Regions from separate parts of the Lacticaseibacillus pantheris DSM 15945 genome, predicted to be linked through region 3. Evidence: predicted binding sites of a transcription regulator. Region 3 holds the regulator's gene; each other region holds the start of a gene.

Region 1 (8,043 bases), on a different contig from region 3:
ACCGGTGGCGCATGCCCGTACGCGCGCGGTCTAGCAACTGCGTGTTCATGCGGACGTACACACTCACATCATATGGTTCCATCACCATGGCTAAGGTTAACGTCGCGTGCTCAGTTAACGCCCGAGCAACAGCCAACTGTAATCCTAATTGGGTGGTGTCAGTGGGCTCTACGCCCACCATGATGTGTCGAACGGGTTGGATACTGGTACCCGGAAAACTAGCAACTTTGGCCATGTCTACGCCTCCTCACCAATCTGCTTGGAGGCAGGGACAACATGGAATTCATGGCGGTGACCACCGTGATTTGTTTGTACGACATCGCAACGCAGTCATTACCCCCAGTTTGCCGACGATTAACAGCAATCGTCATCAAGCTACTAATTATGGCTGCTAGCCGATTGTTGCGGCGAGCAATCAGTCGTCCCTGACCACCGATAGGCTAAACAAAAGCACTCCTTTCTATCCTTATTAACCTAACTGTCACCAAAGATAGGCTCACCTAAAAATATCCCACTATTGGCGATTGTTTGCAACCGCCAACGGGAAGGTAACAGCGTATTAAAAAAGAGTAGCACCCCAAAGGCACTACTCAATCAAGTCCGCCCGTAGCTTAATTTATCTGGTACGCGGCGAACGTATACTGTTTTGGTAACCCGTTTAGCTGGCTACAGCCGACCGTAATGTGGCCGTAGCAACGTGTGGGGCCCGAATCAACTCGGCGTCCTCAGGTTTACGCTTTGTCAGCTGGCTGAGGACGTACTCAATCTCGGCGTTTTGAATGTTACGCCGCTCGTTACGGAGCACCACTTCCTGGTGGTGGGGGGACTCGGTGAAAATCACCGTTGTCTGACCCAAAGAGTAAACCTGAACAAGCTTAGCGTTAGTGTGCGCCAGTTGCTGTTGCACGAGGTTCGGAAAACTGTTGGTAATGTCGACAAGCCGCATGGCAATCAAACCTTTCTTCTTCTTGTTACCATTATTATACAATGATTATCCGTGTGATGAAAGCGGTAGCAACAATTAATGTGGACGGTTGCTGTCTGGAGAGCCGTTATTGATTAGGAAACGAAAGCCGCTCTGAATAATCAGGGCGGCTTTGTTGGGTCCAGTGTAACGTATTACTTGCTTTGCTTAGTCTGCGGTGCCGGTGCTGGAGCGGCCGCGATGGTAATTTCACCATCGCTGATGCGCGCTTCCAGCTGGTGGTTGGTTGGGTGGTCCAGGTAGAAGTCCGCAACGCGGTCTTCGATTTGTTCCTGGATGACCCGCCGCAACGGCCGTGCACCCATGGCAGGATTGAAGCCTAATTCCACGAGCTTCTCCTTAACAGGGGTAGTGACGTGGATGTTCAGTCCCTGGGCGGCAACGTTGGCGTTCGTGTCGTCAATCATCAAGTCGACAATCTGGAGCAAGTTCTCCTTCGTCAAAGCCTTGAATTCAACGATGTCGTCAAAACGGTTCAGGAACTCGGGCTTGAAGTAGTTGCCTAGCTGGTTAACCACACTGTGCTCAGTGCCCGATGCCGCGGCGGCAAAGCCCACGTTAGCTTCGGCGTCCGTGGCACCCGCGTTACTGGTCATAATGATGATTGTATCCTTAAAGGAAACCGTCCGGCCCTGGCTATCAGTCAAACGGCCATCATCCAGAATCTGGAGGAACATATTCATAACGTCAGGGTGGGCTTTTTCAATTTCGTCCAGCAAGATTAAGCTGTACGGATTACGACGCACCTTTTCGGTTAACTGACCAGCCTCTTCGTAACCAACGTACCCAGGAGGTGAACCGATCAACTTCGACACGCTGTGCTTCTCCATGTACTCGGACATATCGAAGCGCACCATGGCGTCCTCACTCCCGAAGAGTTCGTTAGCGAGCTGCTTAGCGAGTTCCGTCTTACCAACCCCGGTAGGGCCGACAAAGAGGAAGCTACCAATTGGGCGACCAGTCTTGTTAAAGCCGATCCGGTTACGCCGGATTGCCCGCGCAACTTTATCCACGGCCTGGTTCTGACCAATAACTTTGGCCTCCAGGTGTGGGGCTAAGTCCTTCAATTGCTCCTGTTCCTGCTGCTTCAGTTCGCCGACAGGAATGTTGGTCTTCTGCTCGACAATCTGTTCCATGTCTTGCTCAGTAATCTGTGGTACATCTTCATCAGCACTAGATTGCTGTTCGGACTTCATCTTGTTGAGCTTGGTAACCTGATCACGGTAGAAAGCAGCCTTCTCGTAGTCTTCCGCCTTGAGTGCCGTCTGCTTCTGTTCCTCCGCGTCAGCAATCTTTTTGTCAATTGCGGCGGGGTCGATGGGCGTAATGGTCAGGTTCTTGCGACTACCTGATTCATCTAGCAGGTCAATGGCCTTGTCGGGCAAGAAACGGTCCTGAATGTAGCGGGCCGACAACTGAGCCGCAGCCTCAATGGCCTTATCCGTGTACTTGACGTGGTGATAGCTTTCGTACCGGCCTTGGATACCCTTCAAGATGGCAATGGTCTCCTCAACGGAAGGCTCGTCCACCGTGACGGGCTGCAACCGGCGGGCGAGGGCGGAATCCTTTTCAATGGTACGGTACTCACTATTGGTGGTAGCACCGACCAGTTGAATTTCGCCGCGGGCCAAAGCTGGCTTCAGCACGTTACCAGCATCCATACCACCCTCAGCATTGCCGGCACCCACGATTTCGTGAATTTCGTCAATGAAGAGGATGATTTCAGGGTTTTGCTTCATTTCCGTCAGCAGTTGCTGCATCCGTTGCTCAAACTGACCACGCATGCTGGTACCCTGCACGAGGGAAACGACGTCCAACTGAATAACTTGGCGGTCCTGCAATTTCTGCGGCACGTCGCCATTGGCAATCTTCAGTGCCAAGCCTTCAACGACGGCCGTCTTACCGACACCAGCCTCACCAATTAGTACTGGGTTATTCTTGGTCCGCCGGTTAAGGATTTCAATCACGCGGGCAATTTCGCTGTCCCGGCCAATGACGGGGTCGATTTCACCTTTCTTGGCCTGAGCCGTTAAGTTCACGCCATATTGACCAAGCAGTGAGTTGCCGTTGTTTTTCCCGCCACGCGGAGGGCGAGGGCCCTGACCACCAGCCTGGGTCTGTGGTCCCTGACTGTCGGCTGCGCGCTGTTGGTTGTCGTTCATAGCACGAAAAATGCTTTCGAGACTGTTAAAACCGAACGGATCGCCAGCGGAGTTGCTAGCTTCTGCCTGCGCCTTTAGTTCCTGGTAGCAGTTTTGGCAGAGGTTAATCTCACGCTTGGTGCCGTTCACGTTGGTATAAAGGTGAATTGTCGCCGGGTTCTGATGACAGTTTTCACACAACATGCACAACACGTCCTTTCATAGAGGGTTCTTGATCAACGTCAGGCGTGTTTGACCTTTGCTGACCTTGATGTTAGTGTACAACCATTGCTTACTGAATGCAAGCACTCGTGCCTATCGAGTGCTAAGTTAGCAGTGACTTGCGTCCGAAATGTTATTTTCAGGCACACTGGTCGCACTTTACGACCACTATACCTATTATAATACACCGCGGTCGTCTTGCCCTAAGGTTAGCGCCGATTACTACCGTCATGACGGTCAGGACGATATTATTATGGCGATATTTGTCACGGATTGTGTAGGGCATACAATTAACCAACACTTGTAGTGACGCGCCAGTAGTGAAAATGTAATGATTGTGGTGAAACCGATTTCGTGATAAAATTGGCAGTACCTGTTGAAGGGGGTGTCCACGAATGGCAGATGACTATGTAGCACTGATGGATCAGTTGCGTGATGGCTCCCTGGCGGAGTTACGCGTGAAGCCGGATCAATTTATGGCCTTTCGCGCCGCTTGGAATAATTATCCAGAACGTAAAGAGATTGTGGGAACGGCGGAACGCGGTGGTGACATCGTGTATCATGCCGAAGGCGACAAATAGTAACCGTATTCACAAAAAGTGTTGTACACCGTCTGTAAAAATGGTAACCTTTACAGGAATTAACTTTTACTAGCCAAAGGAGAGATTTTTCATGGAAACACGTGATTATAACATTATTGCTGACAGCGGGATTCACGCACGTCCTGCTACCCTGTTGGTACAGTCTGCAAGCAAGTTCCAGTCTGACGTTAACTTGGCCTACAACGGCAAGTCCGTCAACCTCAAGTCCATCATGGGTGTTATGAGTTTGGGTGTCGGCAAGGGTGCTGACGTTACCATTACCGCAGAGGGTGCCGACGAAGCCGACGCCATTGCTGCGATTGACGAAACCATGAAGAAGGAAGGCCTCGCTTAACATGACCAAAGAACTCAAGGGTATTGCAGCTTCCGACGGTATTGCCGTTGCGAAGGCCTACATGCTCGTGGAACCTGATCTTTCCTTCGATCAGAAGACCATTACGGACACAGATGCCGAAGTATCGCGTCTCAAGGACGCCACTAAGGCTTCTCACGACGACCTGCAGCTGATTCGTGACAAGGCAAAGGAATCGCTCGGTGAGGAAGAAGCACAGGTTTTTGATGCTCACATGATGATTCTGGACGACCCTGAGTTCACCGGCGCCATCGAAAGCAAGATTACCGACGATAAGGTTAACGCTGAACAGGCGTTGGATGACGTCTCCAAGATGTTCATCGCCACCTTTGAAGCAATGACCGACAACCCCTACATGCAGGAACGTGCAGCCGACGTGAAGGATGTTTCCAAGCGTCTGCTGAGCCATCTGCTTGGTGTGGCTTTGCCGAACCCTGCTTTAATTAACGAAGAGGTTGTCATTGTGGCGCACGACTTGACGCCTAGTGACACGGCTCAACTCAACAAAAAGTACGTTAAGGGTTTTGTTACCGATATCGGTGGACGTACGGCGCACTCCGCCATCATGGCGCGGTCACTGGAAATTCCTGCCGTTGTTGGTACCGACTCCGTTACGACTAGCGTTGAAGCCGGTCAAATGATTGCGGTTGATGGGTTGACGGGTGACGTAGTGGTTGAACCTTCCACGGAACAGCAGGCTAGTTTCAAGAAGGAAGCCGAAGACTACGCTGCCGAACGTGCCGAATGGGCTAAGCTCAAGACAGCCACAACCGTTACGGCTGATGGTAAGCACTACGAACTGGCCGCTAACATTGGTACGCCAAAGGACCTCGACGGTGTTCACGCTAACGGGGCCGAAGCCATTGGCCTTTACCGGACTGAATTCCTGTACATGGACTCAGCCGAACTGCCGACCGAGGACGATCAGTTTGAGGCTTACAAGGAAGTTCTTGAATCTATGAGTCCAAAGCCAGTGGTTGTGCGGACCATGGACATTGGTGGGGATAAGCACCTGCCATACATGCCGTTGCCAGAAGAAATGAACCCATTCTTGGGTTACCGTGCCATTCGGATTAGCTTGGACCGTCAGGAAATCTTCCGGACACAGTTACGCGCTTTGCTACGGGCATCTGCCTTTGGTAAGTTGCGGATTATGTTCCCAATGATTGCTACGATTCAGGAATTTGAAGCCGCTAAGAAGATCTTCTTGGAAGAGAAGGCCAACTTGGAAAAGGCTGGTACTAAGGTTGCTGATGATATCCAGTTGGGTATCATGATTGAAATCCCAGCCGCTGCCGTTTTGGCAGACCAGTTTGCTAAGCACGTTGACTTCTTCTCCATCGGTACTAACGACTTGATCCAGTACACGATGGCCGCTGACCGTGGTAACGAGCACGTTTCGTACCTGTACCAGCCGTACAACCCATCCATCTTACGCCTTGTTAAGCACGTGATCGACGCTGCGCACAAGGAAGGCAAGTGGGCCGGTATGTGTGGTGAAGCCGCAGGGGACCCAATTATGGTGCCACTGTTGCTCGGCATGGGCTTGGACGAATACTCAATGAGTGCGACTAGCATTTTGAAGGTACGGAGTCTGATGAAGCGCCTCTCAACGACTGACATGCAGAAGTTGAGTGAAGTCGCCATGAACGAACACATCAGTAACGACCAGAACAAGGAATTAGTGGAAAAGAACGTTCACTAACACCTAGATGGTTGTTTAGAAGAGCTGTCCGCAATGATGCGGGCAGTTTTTTTACGCTTTATGTTTACAAATGTAAATCTTAGGTGTACGATTACACTTGTAAACGAACGGAGGAATTCTTCATGGCAGACTTAACTTTTGACGTGAGCCCCGCGGAGTGGGCCGTTTTGCGCATCGTGTGGACGCTGGACGGTGCGGATACTGGCACCATCGTGGACGCCTTGGTCGCAAAACGTGGCTGGGCACCCGCCACCATTAAAACTTTGCTGGGCCGGCTGGTAAAGAAGGGCGCACTCACGACCACCAAGGACGGTCGGCAGTTCCACTACACCGCTACCATCGGCGAGCAAGACTCCATGCATCACGTACTGCAGGCGCAGGTGGCCGCGATGTGTGCGATGAAGGTGGGGAGTGCCTTAACCCAGACCATTGCCGATATGCCGTTAAGCAAAGACGATATCACTAACCTAGTGGAAGTTTTGAATCAGAAACTAGCCACGGCACCGGCGATGGTTGAGTGTGACTGCTTACCAGCGTCAATGCGGGGAGTACAGCACGAAGGACACTGCTAGACGTAATTAATTATTGGGGGTAACCATGACGGATATGAATGAGCACGAAACAATGGATATGACGGGGATGGATATGTCCTCCATGAACAATATGCACGGTATGCACCACAACATGGCGGGGATGGACGATCCGGGGATGAAGTACATGGGCAACCTGAAACAAAAGTTTTGGGTCAGCCTGGTATTAATGGTCATCGTGGTGTTATTGGCCCCACTAATGGGGATGCAGTTGAGCGTTGGTGGACTGAGTTTGCCAATTACTTTTCCTGGTAGCGAATGGGTACTCCTAATCGTGGCAACGGCACTATTTCTCTACGGTGGGCTCCCGTTTGTCCGCGGCGGCATCGAGGAAATTAAGGCGCGCAAACCCGGCATGATGGCTTTGATTGGGTTGGGAATATCCGTTGCGTATTTGTACTCCGTGTACGCCTTTGTGGCGAACAACCTCATCCCAGGTCACGCCCACGTGATGAACTTTTTCTGGGAGTTAGCCACGTTAATTGTCATCATGTTGCTCGGCCACTGGGTCGAGATGAACGCCGTGATGAAGGCGGGCAACGCGACTGATAGTTTGGGCCAGATGTTGCCCGATACGGTGCACATGTTGCACGGGGACGAAGTGATGGACATGCCTTTGGCGCACGTCCAGGCTGGTAGTAAACTCCGTGTTCTGGCTGGGGAATCGATTCCAGCCGACGGTCAAATTGATGACGGAGATACCACCGTTAACGAAGCGTTGGTTTCTGGCGAATCGGCCCCCGTGGTTAAGCACGCCGGCGACCAGGTGACAGGTGGTACCGTAAATGGCGATGGCACCATTACCATGACGGTGAGCGCGGTCGGCGAGGACGGCTTCATTGGTCAAATCGGGCACATGGTTAGTGATGCCCAGCAGCAAAAGAGTCGTGCCGAAAACGTCGCGTCGCGTGTAGCTGGCTGGCTGTTCTACATTGCGCTGGTAGTCGGCCTGTTGACGGTGGCGGTGTGGACGCCGATTAACGGCTTTGGTCCCGCCCTAATGATGGGTGTAACGGTGCTTATTATTGCCTGTCCGCACGCTCTGGGGTTAGCCCTGCCACTGGTCATCGTGCGCGCGACCGGGATGTCGGCTAAGCGTGGGTTGCTGGTCCGGAACCGCAACGCGTACGAGGCAACGAGCAAGGCCCGCTACATTATGTTCGATAAAACCGGTACGTTGACTACTGGTCACTTTACGGTGAACGCCGTACAACCGTTGGTGGATGGTGTGACCGCAGATGACCTGCTGGCCGACTTTGCCGCGCTGGAGCAAAGTAGCACGCACCCATTCGCAACTGGGGTCCTGGCAGCAGCTAAGCAAAAGCGTGTGGACGTGACTCCCGCTGATAACGTTCAGACCATTCAGGGTGCCGGTCTGAGCGGCGAGCTGGACGGCCGCCAGTTGATGATTGTTAACGCTAAGTACCTGGTGGCGCACGGCCTTGA
Region 2 (8,043 bases), on a different contig from region 3:
TCCCGAACTGAAGCAGCACACGGGATTGGATCAAGGTGTATATGATTACGTCATGGGTAACCCGTTGGCCGAGCAGTTTTACCAGCAATACGTGACGATGCTGGATACCATCATGCCGGCGTACGTCAAGGAGGGTAAGACCAGCCTGACGATTGCGATTGGGTGCACGGGTGGCCAGCACCGCAGCGTCGCCTTTGCCCGCCGGATTGGGGAGCACCTCAAGGAGCAGTACACTGTGGACGTATCGCACCGGGACGTGCATAAACACAAGGAGGGGGTGAACCGGTCATGAGCGAAATAGAGTCAAAGTTACGCGTGATTCACGGTCGCCGGCCCAAAGTCGTTGTGATTGGTGGTGGGACTGGTTTGCCGGTCATCGTGAAGAGTCTCCACGAGCAAGATGCGGACGTGACGGCGGTGGTAACCGTCGCGGATGATGGTGGTTCGAGCGGCGTTATTCGTAACTACATTAACGTGGTGCCGCCTGGCGATATCCGGAACGTGTTGGCTGCGTTATCCGAGCAGCCAGATTTGTACCTCGACCTGTTTCAGTACCGCTTCAAAAGCGATGACGCGTTTTTTAGCGGCCATGCGTTGGGCAACCTGATTATCGCTGCTCTGGCTGAGATGCGCGGCGGCGTCTTTGGCGCGGTACAGGAACTGAGTAAGATTTTAAAGGTCGACGGCCACGTCTACCCCGCAAGTAAGCAGGCGTTGACGCTTAATGCAGAGTTTACTGACGGGACTACGCTAGCCGGTGAGGCTGAAATCACCGCCGCCGGCAAGCACATTCGGCGCGTCTGGGTAACCCAAACCTATGAGGGCCCCGCGCACGGTGAGACACCGGCAGCGGAGCCAGAAGTTGTTCAGGCCATCATGGATGCCGACGTGGTGGTCTTAGGACCGGGTAGTCTGTTCACGAGCATTTTGCCGAACCTGATGATTCATAATTTAGGGGACGCGGTCCTTAAGACCAAAGCCGAAGTGATTTATATCGTCAACATCATGACGCAAAAGGGTGAGACTGAGGGCTTCACGGACGCCGATCATGTCCGCGTATTGGAGCGTCACCTGGGGAAGAAGTTTGTGGACACAGTTTTGGTGAACATTGAACCGGTGCCAGCAAACTACTTGGATCGCGATCGGTACGTGGAAATATCCACGCCGGTGCAGTCTGACTACGCGAGTTTGCGCTCGATGGGCTGCCGGGTTATTTCCTCCGACTTTCTGGAGTTACGCGATGGGGGCGTGTTCCACGATGGGCGGAAGGTAGCAACAGAAATCTTGAACCTAGCTTTGCAGGTGGGTTCGCAGCGAAGGGGCTGATCCCGTGGCAAGTTTTGCCAGTACGGTTAAGAAGGAACTAACGCAACTTGAGGTGCACCCGGAGCACGCCAAGGCGGAGCTGTCCGCGTTAATTCGTATGAACGGAACGCTGACGATTATTCGGCACCAGCTGGGGTTGGACGTCGTGACTGAAAATCCGGCCATCGCTCGTCGAATTTATTCGCTCATTAAGCAGGTCTATCAGCAAGAGGCTACGCTTAGTGTACGACGTAAGATGAAGCTGAAGAAGAATAATCAGTACGTCGTGCGGTTGGTGCAAGGGGTACAGCCCATGTTGCAGGATATGGATATCCTTGATGCGACGGGGTTAACCATTAACACCGCTGTGTCACCAAAAATTACTTCGGAGCCGCAACGCATGCGGTCGTATTTGCGCGGGGCCTTTCTGGCCGGGGGCTCCGTCAATAATCCCGAGACCAGTAGTTACCACCTGGAAATATATTCACTCTATGAGGATCATAACGATGACATTCTGGCGATGATGAACCACTTTGATCTCAACGCGCGTGCGGTGCAGCGGCGCAGTGGCTATATTGCTTACCTCAAAGAGGCGGAAAAAATTGCCGACTTTCTCAACGTTGTGGGTGCGACGAACGCCATGTTGAAGTTTGAAGACGTCCGGATTATCCGCGACATGCGTAATTCGGTCAACCGGCTGGTGAACAGTGAGACAGCCAACCTGAACAAAATGATTGATGCCGCGCAACGGCAGATTGAGAACATTAATTTTCTGGAGGAACGCGTGGGACTGGATAACCTGCCGCCACGCTTGCGTGAAACGGCCACTTTGCGCCTCGCTCATCCCGACGTATCGCTACAAGAGTTGGGCGAAATGGCTCCGGGCGGTGTCATTTCAAAATCGGGAATCAACCACCGGCTACGTAAGCTTAACGAAATGGCGGACCGGGTTCGTAACGAAGGGGCTTAATCGCGTAGAGTTGTGGTTTTTGATTTATGAGCAACTTAATTGCAATACACGGTTGCATTTTGCTTGTTTGTTCGATAATATAGTTAAGTACTTTTGCGCGGTTAGTGTAATGGATCGCACGTGAGATTCCGGTTCTCGAAATCCGGGTTCGACTCCCGGGCTGCGCAGTATAGAGGTATTTAACACAAGGTAGTACAAAGAAAAAGTCCGCGCAATCGGGCTTTTTTTTGTCGCACAATCCATCACTTCGCAAGTACAAATTTTGCGTACTAAACGTTTGACCTTTGCTGACGTTTAGTGTAGTCTTAGCACTGTATTCCGATTAGTGCTAAAATAAAGGTTATCAACCAAAGGGGGACAAACCATGCTTGTACCTACAGTTATTGAGCAAACTAGTCGTGGCGAACGCGCCTACGACATTTATTCCCGTCTGTTAAAGGACCGGATTATCATGCTGTCTGGTGAAATTAACGACCAGATGGCAAATTCCATCATTGCACAGTTGCTGTTCCTGGATGCCCAGGACAACACGAAGGACATTTACCTGTACATTAACTCACCAGGTGGGGTCATTACTTCCGGGCTGGCAATTTTGGACACGATGAACTTCATCAAGTCTGATGTTCAGACCATCGCTATCGGCATGGCCGCATCAATGGCCAGCGTATTGTTGGCATGCGGGACGAAGGGCAAGCGCTTTGCCTTACCTAACTCCGAAGTTCTGATTCACCAACCATTAGGTGGTGCACAGGGCCAGCAAACCGAAATCGAAATTGCCGCACAGCAAATTTTGAAGGCTCGGGAAAAGCTGACTAAGATGTTGGCTGATGCTTCTGGCAAGGACATCGAAACGGTCCGTGCAGATACTGAACGCGACCACTACCTGTCCGCTCAGGAAGCGAAGGATTACGGTCTGATTGATGACATTCTTATCAACAAGAATAACGATCAGTAGTAGTCACGGTTAACAATCCACTTGTGGGTTGTTAGCGCAGGGCACCGCTCATTGGCGGTGCTTTTTCTTTGCTCACTATTTGTTGTTAGGGACGCTGAGAGACCCGCTTGGCGGGAATTGACCAATTATTAAATCAGCATTAGTGGTTGAACGAACTTCAAAATGGCAAAATGGCCGATTAAGCCCCCACTTGTACCATTAAACACGAACTATTTTTTGAATATGGGGACAAAGTTTACGTAAAGACGAATCTTTGCGTGTTTATGAGCGGCTTTGACCGGCAAAAGCTTGATTATGGTGGCGGGCGTGCTATAATAATAATCGTTGGTAAGGAGAGCGGATACAGACCGGTAATCCTTAATTTTTTTGCTAACGATGGGTCATAATTTGGGCCTATTGGACGCATAACGTCCCACTCGAAGAAGGAACGCATAATGAACTCAGAATTCGCATGGCTGGAATCAATCGCCCCCGATATGGTCGCGATGGTGACGAAACGCTATCAGATTCTTCAGTACGTTAGTTGGATGGAACCGGTGGGGAGACGGTCACTTGCCGACCAGATGCACGTATCGGAACGAATAATGCGCACGGACATTGATTTTCTCCGGCAGCAGGGGCTCCTGGACAGCTCGAAGAGTGGTGTGGTGATGACCGCACGGGGCCGGGACGTCTTTGCAAGTATGGATCAATTCATGAACGAGATGCTGGGAGTTCAGGACAGCGAGAAACAGTTGGCTGAACGCTTGGGTATCGACCATGTACTGATTGTGCCGGGGGATGCTGATCAAAGCGCGCGGGTGCTTGACGATATGGGCACGGCGCTGGCACAAACGATGCAACTCATGTTGCCCTTGGGCGAGCAGATTATTGCCGTCATGGGTGGCACCACGCTTGCCCGTGCGGCCAGTCGGATGAATTACCAGCTGTCTGCGGGGCGGGAGTTAACCTTTGTCCCTGCTCGTGGCGGTGTAGGTGAGACGGTTGCCATTCAGGCCAACTCAGTTGCGGCGGCGATGGCACAGTCGACCGGCGGCACTTACCGGGTGTTGTACATCCCGGAAAATGTGAGTGCGGAGACCTACCAACCATTGTTGAATGAGCCGAGTGTTAAGGAAGTTTTAGCACTCATTGACAAGAGCTCCGTAGTCATTCATAGTGTAGGGGAAGCGTTAGCAATGGCGGAACGCCGACGTATGTCGGATGATATTCTGCAGAAGTTGCGCGACCATCACGCGGTCGCCGAAGCATTTGGAACTTTCTTTGATGCGAATGGCAGCGTGGTTTACAAGATCCCGAAAATCGGTTTGAGAATTAAGGATCTTGATCAGATTCCGTACGTCTTTGCTATTGCTGGTGGGCAAAGTAAGGCCCAAGCAATTCAGGCGTACATGCAACACGCACCCAAGCAAACGTGGCTAATCACGGATGCGGGTGCTGCACAATCGATTTTAATGGGTTAGACGCCCTTTAAAATAAAACTTTTTTATTTCCTAAAGGAGGAAATTTTGGCATGACTGTTAAGATTGGTATCAACGGTTTCGGCCGTATCGGCCGTTTGGCTTTCCGTCGGATTCACGAATTGGGTGCAAAGTCCAGTGATATTGAAGTTGTCGCTATCAACGACTTGACTACTCCAGCACTGTTGGCACACCTTCTGAAGTACGACTCAACCCACGGTACTTTCCCTGGCGAGATCAGTGCTACTGACCACTCCATCGTTGTAGATGGTAAGGAATACCCTGTTTACGCTGAACCAGACGCAAACAACATTCCTTGGGTTAAGAACGACGGTGTTGACTACGTCCTTGAATGTACTGGTTTCTACACCTCCGAAGAGAAGGCCCAGGCCCACATCAACGCTGGTGCAAAGCGTGTCCTGATTTCTGCTCCTGCCGGCAAGATCAAGACTATCGTTTACAACGTAAACCACGACACTCTGTCTGCTGACGACCGGATCGTTTCTGCTGGTTCTTGCACGACTAACTGCTTGGCACCTATGGCTTACTTCCTGAACCAGGAATTCGGCCTTGAAGTAGGTACTATGACTACTGTCCACGCCTACACTGGTACTCAGAAGCTTCTGGATGCCCCTGTACGTGGTGGTAACAAGCGTGCTGCACGTTCTGCTGCCTACAACACTATTCCTCACAGCACTGGTGCTGCCAAGGCTATCGGCCTGGTTATCCCAGAACTGAACGGCAAGTTGCAGGGTCACGCACAGCGTGTTGCTGTTCCTGATGGTTCCCTGACTGAATTGGTTTCTATCCTTAAGACTAAGGTTACTGCTGACGAAGTTAACGAAGCTATCAAGAAGCACACTGTTGACAACCCATCCTTCGGTTACAACGAAGACGAAATCGTATCTTCCGATGTTATCGGTACTACTTACGGTTCCATCTTCGACCCAACCCAGACTGAAGTTACCACTGCCGGTGACTACCAGTTGGTTAAGACGGTTGCTTGGTACGACAACGAATACGGCTTTACTTGCCAGATGGTTCGTACCCTGCTTGCCTTCGCAAAGCTGGCTGACTAATTTAATTTAGTCGCGCGTTGCGATAAATAAGCAACACCGCACTGCCGAGAGCGGAGGGAGGTTTACTCCCTCTGCTTTCTTTTTTTCGGTACGGGTGGTGTATGCACGTCCGTAGGCGACTGCGGACGGTACTTAAAATAGTTAACTAATATATTTAGGAGGCTTTATCTCGTGGCAAAATTGATTGTTTCTGACCTTGATGTCAAGGGCAAGAAGGTTCTTATCCGCGTGGACTTTAACGTGCCGATTAAGGACGGTAAGATTGGTGATGACAACCGTGTTGTTGCCGCTCTGCCAACTATTCAGTACGTAATCGATCATGGTGGCAAGGCTATTCTGCTTTCCCACTTGGGCCGTATTAAGACTGAAGACGACAAGGCTAAGTTGAGCCTGCGTCCAGTTGCAGAGCACCTGGGCGACTTGCTGAAGAAGGACGTTACCTTTGTCCCAGCTACTCGCGGTAAGGAACTGGAAGACGCTATCGACAAGATGAGCGACGGCGACGTTCTGGTTATGGAAAACACCCGTTTTGAAGACTTGGACGGCAAGAAGGAATCCGGTAACGACCCTGAATTGGGCAAGTACTGGGCTAGCCTGGGCGACCTGTTCGTTAACGACGCCTTTGGTACTGCACACCGTTCTCACGCCTCCAACGTGGGGATTGCGTCCAACATGCCACAAACGGCTGCTGGCTTCCTGATGGAAAAGGAAATCAAGTTCTTGGGCGACGCCGTTCAGAACCCTAAGCACCCATTCGTTGCCATCCTGGGTGGTGCCAAGGTGTCTGACAAGATTGGTGTTATCCGTAACCTCGTACCTAAGGCTGACAAGATTATTGTTGGTGGTGGTATGACTTACACGTTCTACGCAGCTAAGGGTCTGAAGATTGGTAACTCCCTGGTTGAAAAGGACAAGATTGAACTGGCTAAGCAGATTATGGAAGAAGCCGGCGACAAGCTGGTTCTGCCTGTTGACAACGTCATCGTTAAGGAATTCAACAACGATTCCCCAGCACAGACGGTTGAAGGCGACATTCCTGATGGCTACATGGCCGTTGATATTGGTGCCAAGTCGATTGACCTGTTCAAGAAGACACTTGATGGTGCCAAGACTGTCGTTTGGAACGGCCCTATGGGTGTGTTCGAAATGAGCAACTTTGCTAAGGGTACTTACGAAGTAGGTAAGGCTCTCGGTGAATTGAAGGATGCAACTACGATCATCGGTGGTGGTGACTCGACTGCCGCTGCTAAGGAATTGGGCATCGCTGACAAGATCACCCACATTTCCACTGGTGGTGGTGCTAGCCTTGAATACCTGGAAGGTAAGGAACTGCCAGGTATCGCTGCTATTTCGAACAAGTAGGACTAGTGTAGCCGTCACAGGCGGCGACACGTTCAAGCGAAAGGAAGTTTTACATCCATGCGTACCCCAATTATTGCCGGTAACTGGAAGATGAACAAGAACCCTCAGGAAACCCAGGAGTTTCTTGAAGGTATCAAGGGCAAGCTGCCAGATGCTAGCAAAGTAGAAACTGTTATTGCTGCACCAGCCATTGACCTGAACGCTTTGACTTGGTTCTCCAAGGACGAGCCCCTCAAGACTGCGGCTGAAAACTGCTACTTTGAAGATGAAGGTGCCTTTACTGGTGAAACCAGCCCTAAGGCCCTCTCCGAAATGGGCATTGATTACGTTGTGATTGGTCACTCTGAACGTCGCCAGTACTTCAAGGAAACGGACGAGGATATCAACAAGAAGGCTAAGGCCATCTTCCGCAACAACATGCTCCCAATTATCTGCTGTGGTGAAACGCTGGAACAGCGCGAAGCCGGCGACGCAGAGAGTTGGGTTGCAGGTCAGATCAAGGCTGCCCTTGACGGTTTGTCTGCTGAACAGGTTAGCTCCCTGGTAATTGCCTACGAACCAATCTGGGCAATTGGTACTGGTAAGACCGCTACGGCCGACCAGGCCCAGGAGATGTGTGCACACATCCGTAAGACGGTTGCTTCCCTGTACAACGAACAGACTGCTGAGAACGTTCGTATTCAGTATGGTGGCTCCGTTAAGCCTGCTAACGTTAAGGAACTGATGAGCAAGGAAGACATCGACGGCGGTTTGGTCGGTGGCGCTTCCATGGACCCAGAAAGCTTCTTGGCCCTGGCTCACTTCCAAGACTAATTTTCGGTTACGACCCGGTAATGCCTCGACTAAGTGTTACCGATTAGTTAAAATGTAGTCATACTCAGAAAAGGAGACAATATACATGTCTATCATTAC
Region 3 (4,440 bases):
CTCATTTCCAGTAGGATCAGTTTAATGCGGGTGTGGCGGAACTGGCAGACGCGCTAGATTTAGGTTCTAGTGGTTATTCAACCGTGGGGGTTCGAGTCCCTTCACCCGCAGCAGTTAGCTGCCCATGGCAGCTGCTTTACTTTTTAGCCGACTTAGCTCAGTTGGTAGAGCATCTGTCTTGTAAACAGGGGGTCGTAGGTTCGAATCCTATAGTCGGCAGTTACCAAAATAATATGCGGAAGTAGTTCAGTGGTAGAACATCACCTTGCCATGGTGGGGGTCGCGGGTTCGAATCCCGTCTTCCGCTTTTCATGAAGACGCCGGGGTGGCGGAATTGGTAGACGCACTGGACTTAAAATCCAGCGGTGAGTAGTCACCGTACCGGTTCGAACCCGGTCCTCGGCAGAATGAACCAAATTTAATATCACGCACCCATAGCGCAATTGGATAGAGTGTCTGACTACGAATCAGAAGGTTGTAGGTTCGACTCCTACTGGGTGCATTTTTTAATCGGGAAATAGCTCAGCTTGGTAGAGCACCTGGTTTGGGACCAGGGGGTCGCAGGTTCGAATCCTGTTTTCCCGATGCCAATATAAATTAGTATGCGGAAGTAGTTCAGTGGTAGAACATCACCTTGCCATGGTGGGGGTCGCGGGTTCGAATCCCGTCTTCCGCTTTTCTAATATCGGGAAATAGCTCAGCTTGGTAGAGCGCTACGTTCGGGACGTAGAGGTCGCAGGTTCGAATCCTGTTTTCCCGACTCAGTACAACGATTTAGCCAGTTTGGTTAGACCGTTTTTTTGTGCTCTCGTTGACAAGCGGGCCACAAACTGGTAACTTAGACCACCAAACCACCATGTTGTTGCCTGACTATAAATGGCATTTGGCAAAGTTCATTAAAATACGTATAATGAAAGTCAAGATTAGTCAAACACGAAAAGGTGGTGATTGCGTGCAAGAGCAAAGTATGTCGGATATTATTGAGGCGTATCTGAACACGATACTCGCTCAGCAACGGCAAATTGAGATTCGCCGCTCTGAAATTGCGGAACGGTTTAACTGCGTACCCTCGCAGATCAATTACGTTCTGAAGACCCGTTTTACACCACAGCGTGGCTACGCTGTGGAAAGTAAGCGTGGCGGGGGCGGGTACATTCGCATCGTTAAGGCCCGGTTACGGGACGAGCAGGAACCCCTAACGGTGATGCGAGCACACATTCCTGACCAGCTTAATGAGACGGATGCCCGTGTGATGACGCAACAATTATTCGACGCGGATGTAATTAATCGCGAGACGGGGAACGCCATGTTGGCGGCGATGAGTCACCGGACTTTGGCGATTACCGATAGTGAATCAGAGCAGGTTATACGAGCACGCCTGATGCGAGCTTTTCTCGATAGTCTGCGGTATGAACGTTAACCACGTTCCGGGAGGTTTAGTATGGACAATTTATTTACGATTAGTGCCAAGAATGTGCTGTTAATTGCACAAGAACAGGCCAAGTCTTTCCACCACCATGCAGTTGGTTCTGAACACATCCTCCTGGCTTTGGTTGTTGAACAAGAAGGGGTTGCGGGCAAGACGTTGCGCCAACTGGGCGTCAACGAGGACGAGGTGCATGACGACATTGAGGCGTTTACCGGCTACGGTACGGTGCCTGATAGTGCCCTGGGTCCAGACAGCTTCCTACCATACTCGCCCAAAGGCAAAGCCATTCTGGCGGCAGCGGGTGACGAAGCTAAGCAAATTGGTGCCGTCAAAATCGGTACGGAGCATATTCTGCTAGGATTACTCCGCGATGATGACACGATTGCCGCCAAGATCATCCAGAATTCAGACCTTTCACTAACTAAATTACGCCAGCTTGTATTAAAGAAAATGGGTGTCACTGAAGGCCAGCAGGCAAAGCGGCCACGTGCGCGCCAACGCCAGTCCGTTGAAACGCCAACTTTGGATGGGTTGGCCCGCGATCTGACCCAAACCGCGCGGGACAATAAGCTTGACCCCGTTGTGGGCCGCAGCCAGGAAATCCACCGGTTGATTCAAGTGTTGGCACGCCGGACCAAGAACAATCCGGTGCTGGTAGGCGAACCAGGTGTGGGTAAAACCGCTGTGGTTGAGGGCTTTGCCCAGCGAATTGTTGCTGGTGATGTGCCCGTTGAGATGCGGGAAAAGCGGTTGATGATGCTCGATATGGGGTCATTGGTTGCCGGCACCAAGTACCGTGGTGAATTTGAGGACCGTTTGAAAAAGGTGATTGAAGAAGTCGCCGCCAACGGTCAGGTTATCCTGTTCATTGATGAGCTGCACACACTGATTGGTGCGGGTGGTGCCGAGGGCGCTATTGACGCCTCTAACATTCTGAAGCCGGCGCTGGCTCGGGGCGAGCTGCAGTTGATAGGTGCTACCACCTTGGACGAATACCAGAAGTATATTGAAAAGGATGCTGCGCTGGAGCGGCGTTTCGCTACCATCCAGGTGGACGAACCTAGCACGGATGACGCGTTCCGTATTCTGCAGGGGTTGCGCCCACGCTACGAACAGCACCACGGCATTACGATTAGCGATGCGGCTTTGAGTGCCGCCGTACAGTTGTCCAACCGTTACATCTCCTCGCGTTTCCTACCGGATAAGGCGATTGACCTCGTGGACGAAGCTGCCGCAATGGTGCGCTTGGACGCCGATGAGCAGCCAACTGCTGCTGACAAAGACGCGCAGAAGTTGGCCAAATTAGTTGCCGACAAGGAACAGGCCATTAGCGACCAGGACTTTGAGGCTGCTGCCAAGATTCGTAGCCGTGAAATGAAGTTGCGGGATAAAATTGCTAATAACGCCGCGGTGGCCGACGCTGAAGACGCCCAGCCACAGGTGCGCACCGACGTGGTTGTTGGTGAGGAGGACATCGCGAAGGTGGTGGCCCAGTGGACTGGCGTTCCGGTGACACAACTGACTAGTAAAGACAGTGAACGTCTGATCAAGTTGGAACGGGTCCTTCACGAGCGTGTGATTGGTCAGGAAGAGGCCGTTAGTGCGGTTGCTCGGGCTATTCGCCGGGCCCGTAGCGGCATCAAGGACCCTAACCGTCCTATTGGTAGTTTCATGTTCCTGGGTCCAACTGGTGTTGGTAAGACTGAGCTTGCTAAGGCGTTGGCCGAGGCCATGTTTGGGAGTGAGGACGCGCTTATCCGGGTGGACATGTCCGAGTACATGGAGAAGTACAGTACCAGTCGTCTGATTGGTGCGGCTCCGGGCTATGTTGGTTACGAGGAAGGCGGCCAGTTGACGGAAAAGGTGCGGAACAAGCCATACTCCGTTGTACTGCTAGATGAGGTCGAGAAGGCCCACCCGGATGTCTTTAACCTCCTCCTACAGGTACTTGATGATGGTTACCTGCGTGATGCAAAGGGGCGGATGGTGGACTTCCGCAACACCATTCTAATTATGACGTCCAACTTGGGTGCGACCGCACTCCGGGATGAGAAGAGCGTCGGCTTTGCAGCTGAAAACCATGGTGACGACTACAAAACCACCAAGAGTAGGGTTCTCGAAGAGCAAAAGAAGTACTTCCGGCCTGAGTTTATTAACCGAATTGACGAGACGATTGTTTTCCACAGTTTGGATAAAAAAGAACTGCACGCCATCGTTAAGTTGATGGCCAAGACCCTGATTAACCGTGTTACGTCAATGGGCATTGGCGTCCGGATTACGCCAGCCGCGGTTGATGCGATTGCCAAAGCCGGCTTTGACCCTGAATACGGGGCCCGGCCGTTACGCCGTGCGCTTCAGACCAAGGTTGAGGACCGTATGAGCGAGATTCTCCTCGCTGGTGATGCGGTGACTGGAGATACGATTGTCATCGGTGCGCGTAAGGGTGCCATCACCTTTGACGTCAAGAAGCAGGAGCATCCTGCCGACGATGCGGTGACCATCGAGTAGTAGCTCGTAGCCATCAACGTCTGACCTATGTTAGACGCTGGACGATAATGTCCCGATTTTTGTTAAACGTGTGCGCGGGTGGCGGTTCTGGCCGCCGTGGGTGCTGTGGGGTACTCCGACTTTGTGGACCGCTCCACGGTGACTGCTGCTAGGGCGAAACCTACAACCGCAAAAACCGCGGTTTCCGGTGCGAATTATAGCCTGCCTGCCCGTACTTGGCAGGCAGGCTATAATTTCGTCGCGCCGTAACTCGCTTCGCTTCGAACGGCGGCAAGCCCCTTACAGCAGTCACCGTGGAGCGGCCCAGTCGTCTTCACACCCCACGGCACCCCCACCGGTCAGAACCACATTTGTGAAAAATATATGAACGAGTTGGTCAACTGCCAATATCGTATCAGTATGGCTAAAGGTATAGACTAACTATCATATCTACAGGATATATCACGGCCCAAGACTCAGATGGTTAATGCATAATTCGTAATCGAGGTAACTGAGATTGTATC

The links. Region 3 encodes CtsR, which represses protease genes until heat stress. Its sites were predicted from a motif close to TTGGTCAAAAAAGGTCAAANA; they were not measured.
Region 1: LPA02S_RS08130 (ATP-dependent Clp protease ATP-binding subunit) is a predicted target of CtsR. The motif match lies at 3,376-3,396, and genes of this name have one in related genera.
Region 2: clpP (ATP-dependent Clp endopeptidase proteolytic subunit ClpP) is a predicted target of CtsR. The motif match lies at 2,550-2,570, and genes of this name have one in related genera.

Annotation. Positions count from the first base shown of each region.
Region 1 is NZ_BCVS01000072.1:2,121-10,163, reverse strand. It holds gene LPA02S_RS08140 (universal stress protein) at 1-235, opposite strand, end outside; gene LPA02S_RS11690 (hypothetical protein) at 277-429, shown strand; gene LPA02S_RS08135 (DUF1827 family protein) at 659-988, opposite strand; gene LPA02S_RS08130 (ATP-dependent Clp protease ATP-binding subunit) at 1,120-3,330, opposite strand; gene ykzS (protein YkzS) at 3,744-3,929, shown strand; gene LPA02S_RS08120 (phosphocarrier protein HPr) at 4,021-4,284, shown strand; gene ptsP (phosphoenolpyruvate--protein phosphotransferase) at 4,286-6,007, shown strand; gene LPA02S_RS08110 (CopY/TcrY family copper transport repressor) at 6,130-6,579, shown strand; gene LPA02S_RS08105 (copper-translocating P-type ATPase) at 6,605-8,043, shown strand, end outside.
Region 2 is NZ_BCVS01000066.1:1,859-9,901, forward strand. It holds gene rapZ (RNase adapter RapZ) at 1-292, shown strand, start outside; gene LPA02S_RS07775 (gluconeogenesis factor YvcK family protein) at 289-1,326, shown strand; gene whiA (DNA-binding protein WhiA) at 1,331-2,275, shown strand; tRNA gene LPA02S_RS07785 (tRNA-Arg) at 2,371-2,442, shown strand; gene clpP (ATP-dependent Clp endopeptidase proteolytic subunit ClpP) at 2,640-3,230, shown strand; gene LPA02S_RS07795 (sugar-binding transcriptional regulator) at 3,665-4,693, shown strand; gene gap (type I glyceraldehyde-3-phosphate dehydrogenase) at 4,744-5,769, shown strand; gene LPA02S_RS07805 (phosphoglycerate kinase) at 5,941-7,131, shown strand; gene tpiA (triose-phosphate isomerase) at 7,189-7,944, shown strand; gene eno (phosphopyruvate hydratase) at 8,030-8,043, shown strand, end outside.
Region 3 is NZ_BCVS01000142.1:219-4,658, reverse strand. It holds tRNA gene LPA02S_RS10730 (tRNA-Lys) at 1-4, shown strand, start outside; tRNA gene LPA02S_RS10725 (tRNA-Leu) at 27-110, shown strand; tRNA gene LPA02S_RS10720 (tRNA-Thr) at 147-219, shown strand; tRNA gene LPA02S_RS10715 (tRNA-Gly) at 236-307, shown strand; tRNA gene LPA02S_RS10710 (tRNA-Leu) at 320-405, shown strand; tRNA gene LPA02S_RS10705 (tRNA-Arg) at 429-502, shown strand; tRNA gene LPA02S_RS10700 (tRNA-Pro) at 512-585, shown strand; tRNA gene LPA02S_RS10695 (tRNA-Gly) at 605-676, shown strand; tRNA gene LPA02S_RS10690 (tRNA-Pro) at 687-760, shown strand; gene LPA02S_RS10685 (CtsR family transcriptional regulator) at 953-1,420, shown strand; gene LPA02S_RS10680 (ATP-dependent Clp protease ATP-binding subunit) at 1,442-3,937, shown strand.